Regions from separate parts of the Exiguobacterium sp. RIT341 genome, predicted to be linked through region 1. Evidence: a T-box and tRNA genes for the amino acid it is inferred to sense, from the RefSeq annotation. Region 1 holds a T-box; the other holds one or more tRNA genes.
The links. The T-box of region 1 lies ahead of alaS (alanine--tRNA ligase). A T-box ahead of a tRNA ligase gene usually reads a tRNA of that ligase, here a tRNA-Ala.
Positions count from the first base shown of each region.

Region 2: it encodes a tRNA-Ala, which carries the amino acid that the T-box ahead of alaS (alanine--tRNA ligase) is inferred to sense. The anticodon was not compared.

Region 1 is NZ_JFYW01000001.1:299,810-307,695, reverse strand. It holds gene BW42_RS01490 (DUF1292 domain-containing protein) at 1-195, opposite strand, end outside; gene BW42_RS01485 (DUF1292 domain-containing protein) at 182-469, opposite strand; gene ruvX (Holliday junction resolvase RuvX) at 484-906, opposite strand; gene BW42_RS01475 (IreB family regulatory phosphoprotein) at 903-1,172, opposite strand; gene alaS (alanine--tRNA ligase) at 1,207-3,849, opposite strand; T-box leader at 3,907-4,117, opposite strand; gene BW42_RS01465 (ATP-dependent RecD-like DNA helicase) at 4,160-6,385, opposite strand; gene BW42_RS01460 (VOC family protein) at 6,502-7,050, shown strand; gene BW42_RS01455 (lipopolysaccharide assembly protein LapB) at 7,098-7,763, opposite strand; gene mnmA (tRNA 2-thiouridine(34) synthase MnmA) at 7,777-7,886, opposite strand, start outside.
Region 2 is NZ_JFYW01000008.1:385,651-393,204, reverse strand. It holds gene BW42_RS10900 (ABC-F family ATP-binding cassette domain-containing protein) at 1-115, opposite strand, end outside; gene BW42_RS10895 (redox-sensing transcriptional repressor Rex) at 283-942, shown strand; gene BW42_RS10890 (twin-arginine translocase TatA/TatE family subunit) at 942-1,139, shown strand; gene tatC (twin-arginine translocase subunit TatC) at 1,147-1,926, shown strand; tRNA gene BW42_RS10880 (tRNA-Ala) at 2,031-2,106, shown strand; gene BW42_RS10875 (S8 family serine peptidase) at 2,331-6,077, shown strand; gene BW42_RS16445 (hypothetical protein) at 6,205-6,363, shown strand; gene BW42_RS10865 (hypothetical protein) at 6,484-6,936, shown strand; gene BW42_RS10860 (hypothetical protein) at 6,950-7,459, shown strand; gene BW42_RS10855 (hypothetical protein) at 7,426-7,554, shown strand, end outside.

The sequences.
Region 1 (7,886 bases):
TCCATCACCGTATTCGTCGAGTTCGTAAACGAAGATATCGACTTCTTCTGCTTCGTCATAATCTGCTCCGATTGGCTCGAGGAAGATGTATGTCTTGCTCGAACGTGGGCTTTCATAACGCAGACGTTCTACGAATTCGAAATCATTTCCTTCGCCGTCCGGAATTACGTAACGTGTTGGCTCATTCTGTTGCATCAGTGATCCGCTCCTTTAACGCAAGCTCGAGTTCATCCCAAGTTTGCTCATCATTTTCATCGATCAGGCTCAATTCAAAATCATCTTCGCCTTCTCCATATTCATCGATCTCACAGATGATTAGATCATCCGCTCCTTCGTCAGGGTTACCGATCATTTCAAGAAATAGATAGGTTTTTCCTGTACGTTCACTTGAGTAACGGTACCATTCTTCGAAAAGATGTTCGCCGCCCTCTTCATCTGGAAAGAGATACTGACGTTTTTCTTCAGCCATCGGTTTCTCCCCCTTCATCGATTCGCCCGATCCAAATACGATTGCAGGATCATGACGGCAGCCATCTTATCGATGACTTGTTTTCGTTTCTTGCGGCTGACATCGGCATCGATCAACATCCGTTCTGCTTGCATCGTCGTCAACCGTTCATCCATGAAGACGACTTCAAGCCCAGTATGCTGTTCGATTTCCTTCGCAAAGGCTTCACTCGCCTCCGCACGGGGACCGATGGAACCGTTCATGTTTTTCGGAAGACCAATGACTAGGATTTCGACATTGTATGTCTCCATGATGACATCGAGCCGTTTGAAGGCTTCTGGGTAATCCGGTTCCGTCCACTTGACCGTCTCGACACCTTGCGCCGTCCAGCCCATCAAGTCACTGACCGCTACCCCGATCGTCTTCGAACCGATGTCTAGTCCCATTGCACGTTTCATTTTGAATTTCCACTCTCCGCCAAATAAGATTTCACGAGTTCTTCGAGCAATTCGTCACGTTCAATCTTACGAATTAAGTTACGTGCGTCATTATGACGAGGAATGTAAGCAGGATCTCCAGATAGGAGATAGCCGACGATTTGGTTGATCGGATGATATCCTTTTTCTTCTAAAGCATGATAGACCGTCAACAACACATCCCGTGTCGCTGCTTTGTTATCGTCTTCTGGAAAGTTGAATTTCATCGTTTGATCCATCTGACTCACGTTCATCACCTCTTTCATATACACTACGTTTCTATTATGCCAGTGATTGCACGTATTGTGAAGCGTACGCGAGTGCTTCTTCTAATTTCGACGCATCTTTCCCACCAGCTTGAGCCATGTCAGGGCGACCGCCACCGCCACCACCGCAGCGTGTTGCGACTTCCTTGATCAATTTACCAGCATGATAGCCTTGGTCGATTAAATCTTTTGAAACGCTTGCGACAAGATTGACTTTTTCACCTTGCGCACTACCGAGAACAATGATTGCTGATCCGAGTGAGCTCTTCAACTCATCCATCATACCGCGAAGGGCATCCATATCTGAGACGTCGACACGTTTTGCAAGCACACGTACGCCGTTGATTTCCTCAACATCGTCCTTTAGTGAAGCAGCTTCGATGTTCGCAAGTTTTGCTTGCAACGATTCGTTCGCCCGTTCCGTCTCACGAAGTTGTTGTTGCAGTGCTTCGATACGGACCGGAACTTCCGTCGTTTTCGTTTTCAAGACAGCTGCTGCTTGTTCGAGTGTTTCCAAGTGTTGATTCATCACACGATACGCGCCTGCACCCGTTACGGCTTCGATCCGGCGTGTACCTGCACCGATCCCAGACTCGGAGACGATCTTGAACAGACCGATCTCTGCAGTGTTTCCGACGTGGATTCCGCCACACAATTCAATCGAATATGTGCCTGCTGAGACGACACGAACCGTTTCACCGTACTTCTCACCGAACAATGCCATCGCGCCTTTTGCTTTTGCATCAGCGATGTTCATCTCTTCGATATCAACCGGTAATGATGCCCAGATCGCTTTGTTGACGTCTTGTTCGATTTTTGTCAACTCTTCTTGTGTCACTGCACCGAAGTGTGAGAAGTCGAAGCGGAGACGTTCTGGAGAAACGAGTGATCCCGCTTGGTTGACGTGTGTTCCGAGCGTGTCTTTCAATGCTTTATGAAGCAAGTGTGTTGCCGTATGGTTTTTCGTGACGGCTTTACGTTCTGCTGCTTCGACGTTTGCAACGACATCCGCCGCTTCCGTTGCGATTCCTGTACGGACGATGACCGTATGCAAGTTTTGACCGTTTGGCGCCTTTTGAACATCTTTGACATCAAGAACGAAGTCTTTGCCTTCGATTGTTCCTGTATCCGCGACTTCACCACCACTTTCAGCGTAGAACGGCGTGATATCGAGAATGACTTGCGCTTCTTCACCAGCAGCCACTTCTGTGACTCGTTCTCCATCATGCAACAATGCGATGATTTTTGCATCCGCCTTAAGGTCGGTATAGCCGACGAACGTACTTTTATCTTTTAGTGTCGAGAGGACTTCCGATTGTTGTTGCATCGAACCGCTCTCTTCACGTGCTGCCCGCGCACGTTGACGTTGCGCGTCCATCGCTTGTTTGAAGCCTTCTTCATCAACAGACATCTGATGATCTTCCGCATACTCAACTGTCAATTCGAGTGGGAAACCATACGTGTCATACAGACGGAACGCATCTTCGCCACTGATGACGTGCTCACCGTTTGCTTTAGAATTCTGAGCCACCGTGTTCAAGATTGCAAGACCGTCATGAAGCGTCTCATGGAAACGTTCTTCTTCGTTTTTAATGACGCGTTTGATGAAGTCCGCTTTTTCCGGAACTTGTGGGTAGAAGTCAACCATGACGTTCCCGACCGTATCAACGAGTTCATACATGAACGGACGTTCGATCCCAAGCATCTTCGCATAACGAACCGCACGTCGTAGTAAACGACGAAGGACATATCCACGTCCTTCATTCGAAGGAAGAGCACCATCACCGATCGCAAATGATACAGTACGGATGTGGTCTGCGATGACTTTGAATGCTACATCAAGTTTCGAATCATCACGGTAGATCTTGCCGCTGATTTCTTCTGTCTTATGAATGATCGGCATGAACAGATCCGTATCGAAGTTCGTCGGCACGTCCTGCATGACACACGCCATCCGTTCGAGTCCCATCCCAGTATCGATGTTTTTACGCGGAAGTTCCGTGTAGTTGCCGTGTCCGTCGTGGTTGTACTGACTGAAGACGATATTCCAGATCTCGAGATAGCGTTCGTTTTCGCCACCTGGATAAAGTTCTGAATCGTTCGGATCGTCTCCGAAAGCTGGACCACGATCGAAGAAGATTTCCGTATTCGGACCAGATGGACCTTCACCGATTTCCCAGAAGTTATCTTCAAGCGGAATGATCCGCTCAGCCGGTACACCGAGTTCAAGCCAGATTTGACGCGCTGCATCATCTTCCGGATGAATCGTGACCGAAAGACGTTCTGGGTCAAGACCGTACCAGTCATCACTCGTCAAGAGTTCCCAACCCCATTTGATTGCATCTTCACGGAAGTAATCACCGACAGAGAAGTTTCCGAGCATCTCGAAGAACGTATGGTGACGCGCTGTTTTCCCGACGTTTTCGATATCGTTCGTCCGGATTGATTTTTGTGCGTTGACGATACGTGGATTATCAGGAATGACACGACCATCAAAATATTTCTTGAGTGTTGCAACACCCGAGTTGATCCACAAGAGCGATGGATCCTCGACCGGTACGAGCGAAGCACTCGGTTCGATCGCATGCCCTTTGCTTTGGAAGAAATCAAGATACATCTGACGGATTTGTGCACCCGTTAATGGTTTTAGAGCTTTCATGAACAGTTACCTCCATTGGTTTTATTTGGACGCAAAAAAACGATGCTTTCATCCCTGAAAAGGGACGAAAGCATCGCTTCCGTGGTACCACCCTCGTTCGTAAGCAACCTATTGCCTACCTCGAACATCTGATAACGGGGATGACCCGCAGGTGTTTACACCCGACTCCGGAAGGAGCTTCAAAGGGACTCGAGAAAGTGATTGCAGCAGACTCACTTCTCTCTGGACTCGAGTTTTCCTTTTACTTATCTTCCATCAACGTGTTACGTCCATTCATCTATCGTGATTATTACCTATCGAACAGCATCCGTCAAGTCTTTGTCACCCCACCGAGTCGTTCGATCAATCGTGTTCGGCGCCGGGGTTCCTCTTCTTGCGACGCTTTATGGAACGCACGCGGATCACCGAATAATAACAAACTCGATTTTGCCCGAGTAACTGCCGTATAAATTAAATTTCGGGAATGTTTGAACGCCCCCGTGAAATAGACCGGCATCAAGACGATCGGAAACTCAGATCCTTGCGCTTTGTGAATCGTAATCGCATAGGCGTGCGTGAATTGATCCCAATCACTCCGGTTGTACTCGACCTCCGTCTGATCGAACCGGGCGATGATTTTATCGACTTTATCGACATTCTCTTTAGCGAAGAAGATATTGACGATTTCGCCGATATCTCCGTTATAGACGTTTTCTTCCGCATTGTTGACGAGCTGGAGAATCTTGTCCCCGGTTCGGTAAATCCGCGTCCCTTGTTTGACTTCCCGTTTCTTCGGTTCCTCCGGGTTATAGACGCGTTGCAAGGCGACATTCAATTCGTCGATCCCGACCTGACCCCGGTAGGTCGGCGCGAGGACCTGGACATCGAATTTCGAGTAGCCTTTTGCGAGTGCTTTTTCCGCGAAGGCCGAGATGCCCCGTAACGTCTCTTGCGGAGACGCAGTGTAGAAGCGGCGATCCGCAAGTGGTGATAACAAATCAGCAGACGTCGTCCGGTTCTTCAAATCGTGCGCCAGGCGCAATATCGAAGAATCTTCTGCTTGACGATGGACGACGTTCAAACGGACGACGGGAATTCCTTCCGTATCCATCAAGTCTGCCAGCACCTGTCCTGGACCGACGGATGGCAATTGATCGCGGTCACCGACGAACAAGATCTTCATGCCATTCGGGACGGCGCGAAGCAAACTCGATAACAAGTAGATATCAATCATCGACGATTCATCGATGATCAGTACTTTTCCCGTGATCGGCTGATCCTCATTCAGTTGAAAGTTCGTTCCATCATACTTTAAGAGACGGTGAATCGTCATCGCCGGTACATCTGTTGCTTCCGATAGACGTTTAGCGGCACGTCCCGTCGGTGCAACAAGGACGTATGGATAGACCTCTCCTGTCTTGACGCGACTCTTCTCAAGCGGCCAGTCATGAATTTCTTGCAACGCATGCAAAATTCCCTTGATGACAGTCGTCTTACCGGTACCCGGTCCACCAGTCAAGACCATCAGCGGCGCTTTGACCGCTAACTCGATCGCTTCTCGCTGTTGCGCGGCATATTCCATGCCAAACTGTTCTTCGAGGTGCCCGATTGCTTCAAGAATCGTCGCGACATCGACTTCTTGTTCAGCACCGTTTGCCATGACGCGTGCTAGCTCCTTCGCCGCTCGGACTTCCGCATAAAAGATCGTCGGTAAATACAAGCAACCTTCTTCAAGCTTGACCTTATCTTCAGCGAGCAACAGTTCGATCGCTTGTTCCAGCCGCTCTCCCGGATCTTCCCCTAGCAGACGGGGTGCCCGTTGCAACAGAGAGTCGACCGTCGCGAAGGCATGTCCCTCGCCCGCTTCTTGTTCTAATATATGCATGATCGAAGCAGCGACACGCTCTGGATGTAGCCCGACAAGTCCGAGGTGCGCGGCAATATGATCGGCTGTCTTAAAGCCAATCCCGTTTACTTCATACATCAAGGAATACGGATTCTCCCGAATCCGTGCCATGGCGTCGCCCTCGTACGCGGCATAGATCTTTGCCGCTAGCTTCGGTGTGACATCAAACGGTGCTAAGAACAGCATCAACTGATCGACACCGTATAACGTGGCGAGTCGATTCAATATGATGTCGGCTTGTTTTTGTTTCAACCCAGGCACCTGATTCAGTACCCGTTCATCTTTCAAAATGAGATCCACTGCGTCTTCTCCGAGAGCATCGACGATATTTTTCGCTGTCTTCGGACCAATGCCGGTGAACGAACCATTCGTCAAGAAGCGGATCGTCGCATGTTTGGTCATCGGAACCGATCGACGAATCAGCTCCGCCTTCAGTTGTTTTCCGAATCGGGGATGATCGACGAGACGACCGAATGCTTGATACGTCCCTCCGAGTTCGATTCCGACTCCTGTACCCGTAATGACGAGCTCGGTCTCTTTTAATTCAAAGTTCTTTTCTTTGACGGCGACCAGTACAATGGAGTGTGCTTCCTCTTCAGAAGAAAAGAGCACACGTTTGACGCGCCCGACTACTTGATGGGGGTGCTCCATCACTCCACCTTCTTTCTCTCTTTTTCATTCGCTGCTTTCATCATAGCATTCGTTTACCGGATTTTAAATCAGGGAAAGATAACGTGAAACATTTCGTTAAGAGGAGGAGTTCAAGGATGGCACGTTTACCGATTGCAGGATTGTGTGAGTTAGTACTTGAAGTTGAGGATATGGATCGCGCCCTTGGCTTTTGGAATGGGACACTTGGTATTCCGATTGTCGAGCAATGGGCACCTGAGGATGCTGAGCCGAGCAAAGAACAATCTAAACAAGATGGGGTCTGGGCAACGTGGCTCTACATTGGCGGCAACACCCGACTCGGTCTTTGGCTGAAACGGGACTTCACGATGGAAGAACGAACCGTTAAACATTTACCGGTCTCCGAATGGGATACGTTGTACGATGAAGGCGGAGTCCATGTCCACTGTGCCTTTTACGTTGAGAAGGACGAGTTCCAGCAAGCCTTAAATCAGCTTCGGGAAGCTTCAATCACCGTGAAGCTAAGAGAATGGGATGAACAGGAGACCTCGAACCAAAAAGAGTATTCCGCTTATTTCAAGGATACAGAAAATAACGTCATCGAACTGTATACGAAAAACATGGATGAAGCCTATGAAGACTTTTCCGGACCTCCGCTTCGTGTCATCCGTGAAGTCGGGAATTAAATACCATACAAAAAAGACGACTCCGCCTGGAATCGTCTTTTTTTAGATCAATCTGCTTGTTTTAATAACGCATCCATCTTCGCTTTTGCATCTCGTGCAAGCGCGTGTTCCGGCTGATAGGCAAGAACGGCTTCAAGTTCTGCATAACAGGCTTCCTGTTGACCGAGGAAGGCAAGAGCAATCGCATAATTGTATCGTGCATCTGTATGCGTTTCGTCAAGCATCAAGACATGCTCGAACATCTCGACCGCTTCTTCCAACTTCTCGTTTTGCGCTAAGGCAAGTCCGTATTGGAACGCGACCTCGATATCGACACCGTTTAGTTCTGACGCGCGTTGTAAACGAGGTAAGCCGCGGACTGGATCACCGAGTTTTTGATACGTCATCCCTAGCATGAAATGGAGATCCGCGTCGTCAAGTCCGTACAATAACGCCGCGCGCAATGATTCCTCTGCTTCGACGAGTTTGTCGGCAGCAAAGAACAAGGCACCTTTCGCATAATAGGCACTCGCAAACGTATTATCAATCATTAGTGCCCGGTCATAAAAACGGAGGGCACGATCAGCGTCGTTCATCGATTGGAGTAATGTTCCAAGATTGACGTATGCTGTCGGATCTTTTGGGTTTTCTTCGATCGCATCATTAAAAGCTTGCGCTGCTAATTCATAATTTCCAGCTTCTAGATGCCGGAACCCTACTTCATTATAGTTCATCTTCTTTTGCTCCTTACGCTAAATAAGCGAGGCGTTCGCCTGCTTTATAGGCTGCATCGATTGTGGCACCACCGAGGCAGATGTCTCCATCATAGAACACGACCGCTTGTCCTGGTGTGATCG
Region 2 (7,554 bases), on a different contig from region 1:
CATTGCGACCGACGAGCGCAATCCGGTCGCGCTCTTGTACTTCCAATTTGATATTTTCTAAAATCGGCTCGACGCCGAATGATTTCGAGAGTTGGTTGACTTGTAAGAGTATCATTTCCATCCATCCTTCCACCCTTTAGTCTATCACGAACAAAAGCGCGAGGTCCTGCGGAATATATTATTTGTGACTCTATGTGAAGTGGTTTACAATCAAGGAGAGTAGAAAGCTTTTTGCAAAGATTTGGGTGCCACGATGGATGTGGCCGAAGGGGGAACTGCAGGATGAATGGACCAGACACAAAAATTCCACAAGCGACAGCAAAACGGTTGCCGCTATATTATCGTTTCATCCAAAGTTTATACAATTCAGGTAAGCTCCGCGTCTCTTCTGCTGAGTTAAGCGAGGCGGTGAAGGTTGATTCAGCAACGATTCGTCGCGACTTTTCCTACTTTGGGGCACTAGGGAAGAAGGGGTATGGATATAACGTTCAACATCTCTTAACGTTTTTCCGGAAAACCTTGAATCAAGATGAGGTGACGAATGTCGCCTTGATCGGGGTCGGTCATCTCGGAACAGCGTTTGCAAATTATAACTTTTTAAAGAATAATAGTACTCGGATAGTCGTTGCGTTTGATGCGGACGAAGAGAAGGTCGGAACAACGACGCATGACGTTCCAATCTATCATGTTTCGGACATGAAAGAACAAATCGAAGCGAATCAGGTCGATGTCGCCATCTTGACGGTTCCATCCCAGTTCGCACAGTCAGTAGCGGATGAGTTAGTCGAGTATGGTGTGACAGGCATTCTGAACTTCACGCCTGCACGGTTGAACGTGCCAGCGAGCGTTCGGGTTCATCACATCGATTTATCGATCGAGTTGCAGTCGTTAGTTTATTTCATGAAGCATTATTCGCAATCAGCTGAAGGAGTGAAATCATAATGGAAAACCTTATCCCGCTCACGTTAGGTATCGGACCTGCGAGTATCGGATTAATTGCTGTCGTCGCGTTGATCATCTTTGGACCGAAGAAGTTACCGGAATTCGGTCGTGCTGCCGGTCAAACATTGAAAGAGTTCAAGAATGCCACGAACGGCATCATGGACGACGATAAAAAGGACGAACCGAAAGAGAAGTGATTGAATCATGACGGTTGATCAAGAACAAAGCATGACGTCGCACCTAGACGAACTGCGTAAGCGGATTGTCTGGTCGCTCCTCATCGTCGTCGTCCTGTTCGCTGTCGCATTTCCGCTCGTCCGACCGCTCGTCCGTTTTCTGCAAGCGGACTTAAAAGAGCTCGGTATCGGATTAAATGCCTTCAACGTCGCCGATCCTTTAATGTTGTATTTGAATCTTGCGTTCATCATCGCGCTGATTTTAGCGTCACCGTTCTGGATGTATCAACTGTGGGCATTCGTCCGACCAGGGCTTTATGAAAAGGAACAAAAAGCAACACTGACATATATTCCAGTCATCTTCTTTCTATTTTTGGCTGGTGTAGCCTTCTCGTATTTCTGGTTGCTTCCTTTCTTGCTCGAAGTCTCAACGGATCTCGGGAAAGAATTGGGGATCGAGCAAGTCATCGGGGTCGAAAACTACTTCAGTTTCTTGATCCGGTTGACGATGCCGTTTGGTCTTCTCTTCCAATTGCCGGTCGTGACGATGTTCCTGACACGTCTTGGTCTTGTGACGCCATATTTCATGCGAAAGAATCGGAAATATGCGTATTTCGCGCTGTTCGTCGTTGCGGCATTGATCGCACCGCCGGACGTGACGTCACACTTGATGATCTCAGTGCCGTTGTTCGTTCTCTATGAAATCAGTATCTTGATTTCTGCGCGGACTTATAAAAAGGTCTTGATCCTCGAGCAACAGGCAGAGCTTGAACGACAGGCGGATTTGATGCGTGAATTGAATAAATGAATCGTGAATTCCTTCCAGCAATTTCGGGAGGAATTCTTTTTTATGAAAGCGTTATGTTTATATTGATAAAGCAGTTAGCGGTGCGTATACTAAAGATAATTCATGGGGGCTTAGCTCAGCTGGGAGAGCGTTTGGCTGGCAGCCAAAAGGTCGTCGGTTCGATCCCGATAGTCTCCACCAAGTTCATACGTTCAACTCCTCGAGTGCTCGAGGAGTTTTTTTTTATGTTCCCAGTTAAATTCCTTCCAAATATAAAATGTCACCAAAAAGAAATAAATTTAAAAAATAGACAAATATAAATTGTTTATTTCCATTAACTTCATTAAACTAAAAATACAGAATTTTCTTTAAACTGTTTTATTAGTATTACTACTATGGTTTTACAGAAAAGGGGAAACGAACGCATGAAGAAGAAGATTGCACTTATGGCAGCCGTCTTAATGACGTCTTCCAATCTAGTCAGTGCGCAAGGTGCACTGTCCTCGCAAGATAAAGCGACGGGTCAAAAACCGCAGGCGCTCTCACTGAAGAAATCGGGGCAAGAAAAGAACTACAAACAATCGGATAAAGTTCGAGTCGTCATCGAGATGGAACAAAAACCGGCGATTCAAATCGCCCAAGCTCAAAACAAGCGGTATAGCACATTGAGTAATGCCGAAAAGGAATCGATCAAGGATCGACTCGTCAGCGTCCAAAAATCAGTCAAGTCAGCTATCGCTAAAAAGGCGATTCCTGTTACATATAAAGAAAGCTTCACAACCGTCATCAATGGATTCAGTGGTGAAGTGAAGTTCGGTGACATCGAAGATATCAAACAACTCGACGGAGTCAAAAGTGTACATATCGCGCACGAATATGCGCGCCCAACCGTCGATAAAGGTGCCAAGCCAGACATGCTGTACAGCAAGGACATGGTCAATGCGAAGGAAACGTGGCAGGACTATGGCTTTAAAGGGGAAGGAACCGTCGTCGCGGTCATCGATACGGGGATTGATCCATCGCACAAGGACATGGTCTTGAGTCCAGAGACAAAGGTGGATTTAACCTCTTCGAAGGTCGAGAGTACGAAAGAAACAAAAGGCTTAAAAGGAAAGTACTTCACGGAAAAAGTACCGTACGGCTATAACTATGCCGATCACGACAGCGAAATCCGTGACTTAGGTGCGGGGGCATCGATGCACGGGATGCACGTCGCAGGTACGGTCGGAGCAAACGGGGATGAAGCGAACGGCGGCATTAAAGGGGTCGCTCCAGAAACACAGCTCCTTGCGATGAAGGTCTTCGGTAACGATCCAGGGATGCCATCGACATTTAGTGATATCTACATCAAAGCAATCGATGATGCCATCGCACTTGGAGCGGACGTCATCAACATGAGTCTCGGTTCGACGGCATCGTTCGTCAACGCAGATGATCCGGAGCAACGCGCGATCGTCAACGCGATGAACAACGGTATCTTGTGTGCGATCTCTGCTGGTAACTCGGCGTTTGCAGGTCATGGTGCGGGTAATCCATATACAGCAAACCCGGATATCGGTGTCGTTGGTGCACCAGGATTGACGAGCCAGGCGCTCCAAGTCGCGTCACTCGAAAATACGAAATTGACGCTTGAAGGCATGGCGCTGACGATCGACGGTCAGGATGTCGGTTATTTGGCATACCAAAAACAAGATTCGCCGAATCCGATTGCCGTCTTCGATAAAGAGAAGAAGGATGTCGTGTATGTCGGTGACGGTCAAGCTTCGAACTATGAAGGTAAAGACGTCAAAGGGAAAGTCGTCTTCGTCGTGCGAACAGGTGATTTTAACTACAGCATGATTCAAGCAGAAGCTGAGAAGCAAGGCGCAGCAGGTGTCATCGTCCGTGGTAAAGTCGATCACGGGGATTACGTCAGCATGGCGCTCAACAATCCGACGATTCCACTCGTGACGCTTAGCATCGCGGACGGGAATGATCTCGAAGCAAAAGCAAAAGAAGGCAAGGCAATCGCAGTGACATTTGACGGAAAAGCGGTCTCAACCGATAACCCGGTCGCAGGACAAATGTCTGACTTCACGTCATGGGGTGTCACGCCAAGCCTTGACTTCAAGCCGGAAATCACGGCACCAGGTGGGAAAATCTATTCGACGCTTAATGATAACGAGTATGGCGTCATGAGCGGTACATCGATGGCAGCACCACACGTCGCTGGAGGAACAGCACTCGTCATGCAACGGATTGCGAAGGACTTCAAAGTCACTGGTGCAACACGCGTTAAACTCGCCAAAAACATCTTGATGAATACATCGCGTCCGCAACTCGATCAAGGAAAATACAACGCACAATTGAAAACAGGCAACTTCTACTCCCCACGTCGTGAGGGAGCTGGACTGATGGATCTTCGTGCTGCGATGAAGACACCAGTCGTCATCACAGAGACAAAGTCAGGTGAAGGCAAGGCATCCTTGAAGGAAGTCGGCGAGAAGTTCACATTCACGCTTGATTTAAAAAACTACAGCAATGAAAAAGTGACGTATAAGCTAGCGGGAACGGTTCAATCAGATCTCGGTGCAAAAGGATCGAACTTCCTTGAAGCAAATGGAATCTTCAAAAAAGGAACGATCGGTACGGTAGATGCCAACACAGGCACATACCCGATCTCATTTGCAGTCGGCTCGAAGAAAGCGAGTTCAGTCTCGATTAATCCGAAGAGCTCAACGAAAGTCAGCGTGTCAGTCGATTTGAAGAACACAACTGACTGGGCGAACGAGCTTCCGCTTGAACAAGTCTTTAAAAACGGCTACTTCGTCGAAGGATTCGTCCGTCTGATCGATACGAAGAGCAAAAATCCAGAACTGACAGTTCCTTATGTTGGGTTCAAAGGAAAATGGGATCAAGCTCCGATTTTAGATGCACCATTGTACGATAAAAACAACACGTTCTATGGATTGACAGGTCTAGCGACTGAAGTGAAGGATGATTTCGAATTCCTTGGTACGAATGCCGCTGGAAAAGTTGTCGCGAACAAAGTCTCGTTCTCACCGAACAACGACGGTAGCGCAGATGAAGCTTTCCCGATCATCTCATTCCTTCGCAATGCGAAAAAAGTCGAGTATTCGATTCTTGACCGGAATAAAACAACACTTCAGAAGCTTGATATGCAAACGGACGTCGTCAAGAACTACTACGACAGCGGTTCAGAGGACGGCTACACACCAGTCACAAGCGCTGCTTGGGACGGAACGATCAACGGGAAACCGGTCAAAGATGGTCTTTACTACTACAAAGTCAAATCGGTGATCGATTATCCGAACGCAAAATGGCAGACGAATCTCTTCCCAGTCTATGTCGATACGAAAAAACCAGCAGCTACTGTGAAATGGGATGCTGCGAAATCAACACTTTCATGGACAGCAGGCGACCAAGGAACAGGAGTTGCGTCATACGATATCCTCGTCAATGGCAAGAGTGTCTTAAAGCAACCACTTGCCGCAACAGAAAAAGCGTACACGTTGACGGATCTGCCGGAGCGCGCGAAGATTGCCTTCGTCGTCAAAGACTATGCTGGAAACAGTGTGAAAAAAGACGTCAACACGACAGGCGTTGATAAAGCCGTACCAAATGTTCAAATCGATACACCGGTCGCTCTTGGTCTTGCAACATCAAAAGTCATCAACATCGCGGGTCATGTCTCTGATGAGTCAGGTATCAAATCGTTCAAGATCAACGGAAAAACTGTTAAACTGCGTTTCGATGCAGCCCAACAAAACTATGCGTTCAGCCATGACGTGACGTACACGACAGATGGCGTCAAGTCATTCAAGGTCGAAGCATACGATGGAAAAGGAAATCGTGTGGCGTTCAACCGTCAAGTCATCATCGACACAGAATTACCAACGATTCGCGTCACAGCACCAAAAACCGTCTCAAGTAAAACAAAAACAGCTGAGATGAAGATCGTACTTCGCGATAACTACAGCGAATTACGCTTCGACTTCAATGGTAGCGCGGAATACCGCCGGACGTTCAAAGAACCGTACGTCATGAAAGCCTTCAAAAAGACGATCACGAAAAAAGTGACGCTCAAAAAAGGAAAAAACACGTACAACTTGAAACTGAAGGATCTGGGTGGACACGTCGTTACGAAAACAGTCGTCATCACGAAAAAATAAGTTAACAATGAACAAGCCAGGCGGAAATCCGTCTGGCTTTTCGTTGTGTGTCGAAGCGCCTTGAAGGGTTTATGAGACGAGTGGAGGGGGAAATTTAAGAGCAGAAACAATTAGAGGGGGAACGACCATGAATCCGTTTACGACATTAATCGCCTTCATCGTAGGGTGTCTCGTTTTATATCTCGGTATCCGTGACAAAAATGGCTGGCTGATCGGTGTCGCGTTGATACCGCTCGCGATCGTTGCTTATAGTGTCATCTATCTGATCATCCAGGTCAGTGCATAGTCTCTAATGAAAGATGTCTTGTCCGAAGCGACAGGACATCTTTTTTTTGAAAAATCGCACTACAGGTGAAACCGATACAGTAAAATGTAAGTATATGACAGTATAGAGAGGTGGGAGATCATGGAACACGTACATACACAAACGGAAGCATTAGCGACGTTATACGAAGAGATGCACCAAAAGACAAAGACCGGCATATGGGTCATGCTTGCAGCATTTTTAGCACTCAGTAACACACTGGAGAAGCCGGTTTATGCGATGATCGTCCCATTATTGTATTTTGGCTATGACATGCTCGTACAACGCAAGCGGTTCGCGCTTGTCGCGAAATATTCATCAGAGGCATCAGCAAGACGTCTCTATCAGGTGCATGTCTTGATCGGCATCTTACAATACGGAGCGCTTGCCGCCCTGATTGTCTGGGCAGCTGATCGCCCGAACATGTCTTTCTTAATCGGTCTGATCATCGTCGTCATTCCGTTTTACTGGATCTGCCGAAAAACGCTAGAGTTCGTCTCACGAAAGATCGATCCAACGTATGTGACGGAAAAAGAAATTCATCAAGCTTGCTAAAGGAGACGATGTCATGCAAACGGATCGAGAAGAACGTCTACAAAAACTTGCCCTCGCGTACCGGGACGTCGAATGGCTCGGTACACGCTGGTATTGGAACATGTTTCTGTTCATAACAGTCGGTATCTTGATTGAATGGAAGGATCTCCCGATGCTGATTTTGGCGATTCCAGCCATTTTTCTCGCCTCCGATTTTCGTTATCAACTAAAAAAACGAGAAATTTTAGAAGACTATCTCTCAAACGCACAAGTTCGCCGGCAATTTCTACTCCGTATCGGTAGTCATGTTCTGTTGTACGCCGTCTTGACGGTCGTCATCATTCAGACGATCGATAGACCATTCTGGCAGATGTTTGTTGCGATATTTGCGATCTTAACACCGCTCTACTTCATCAGCGAATGGATCATCCGACGTGACGGAAAGCGTGATCCAGATTATATCAGTGACGTTGAAGTTGCCCGCTTCGTCAGACAGAAAGGAACATCGCAATGGAACACCTATTCGAGCGACAAGCACGTCTGAACCTATTGGTACGTCCTGTGCGTTCCGTCGCCTATTTCTTTTTGGTCCCTGGATTGATTTTTGCGTTACCTGCTTGGTTTATGCCGACAATTACA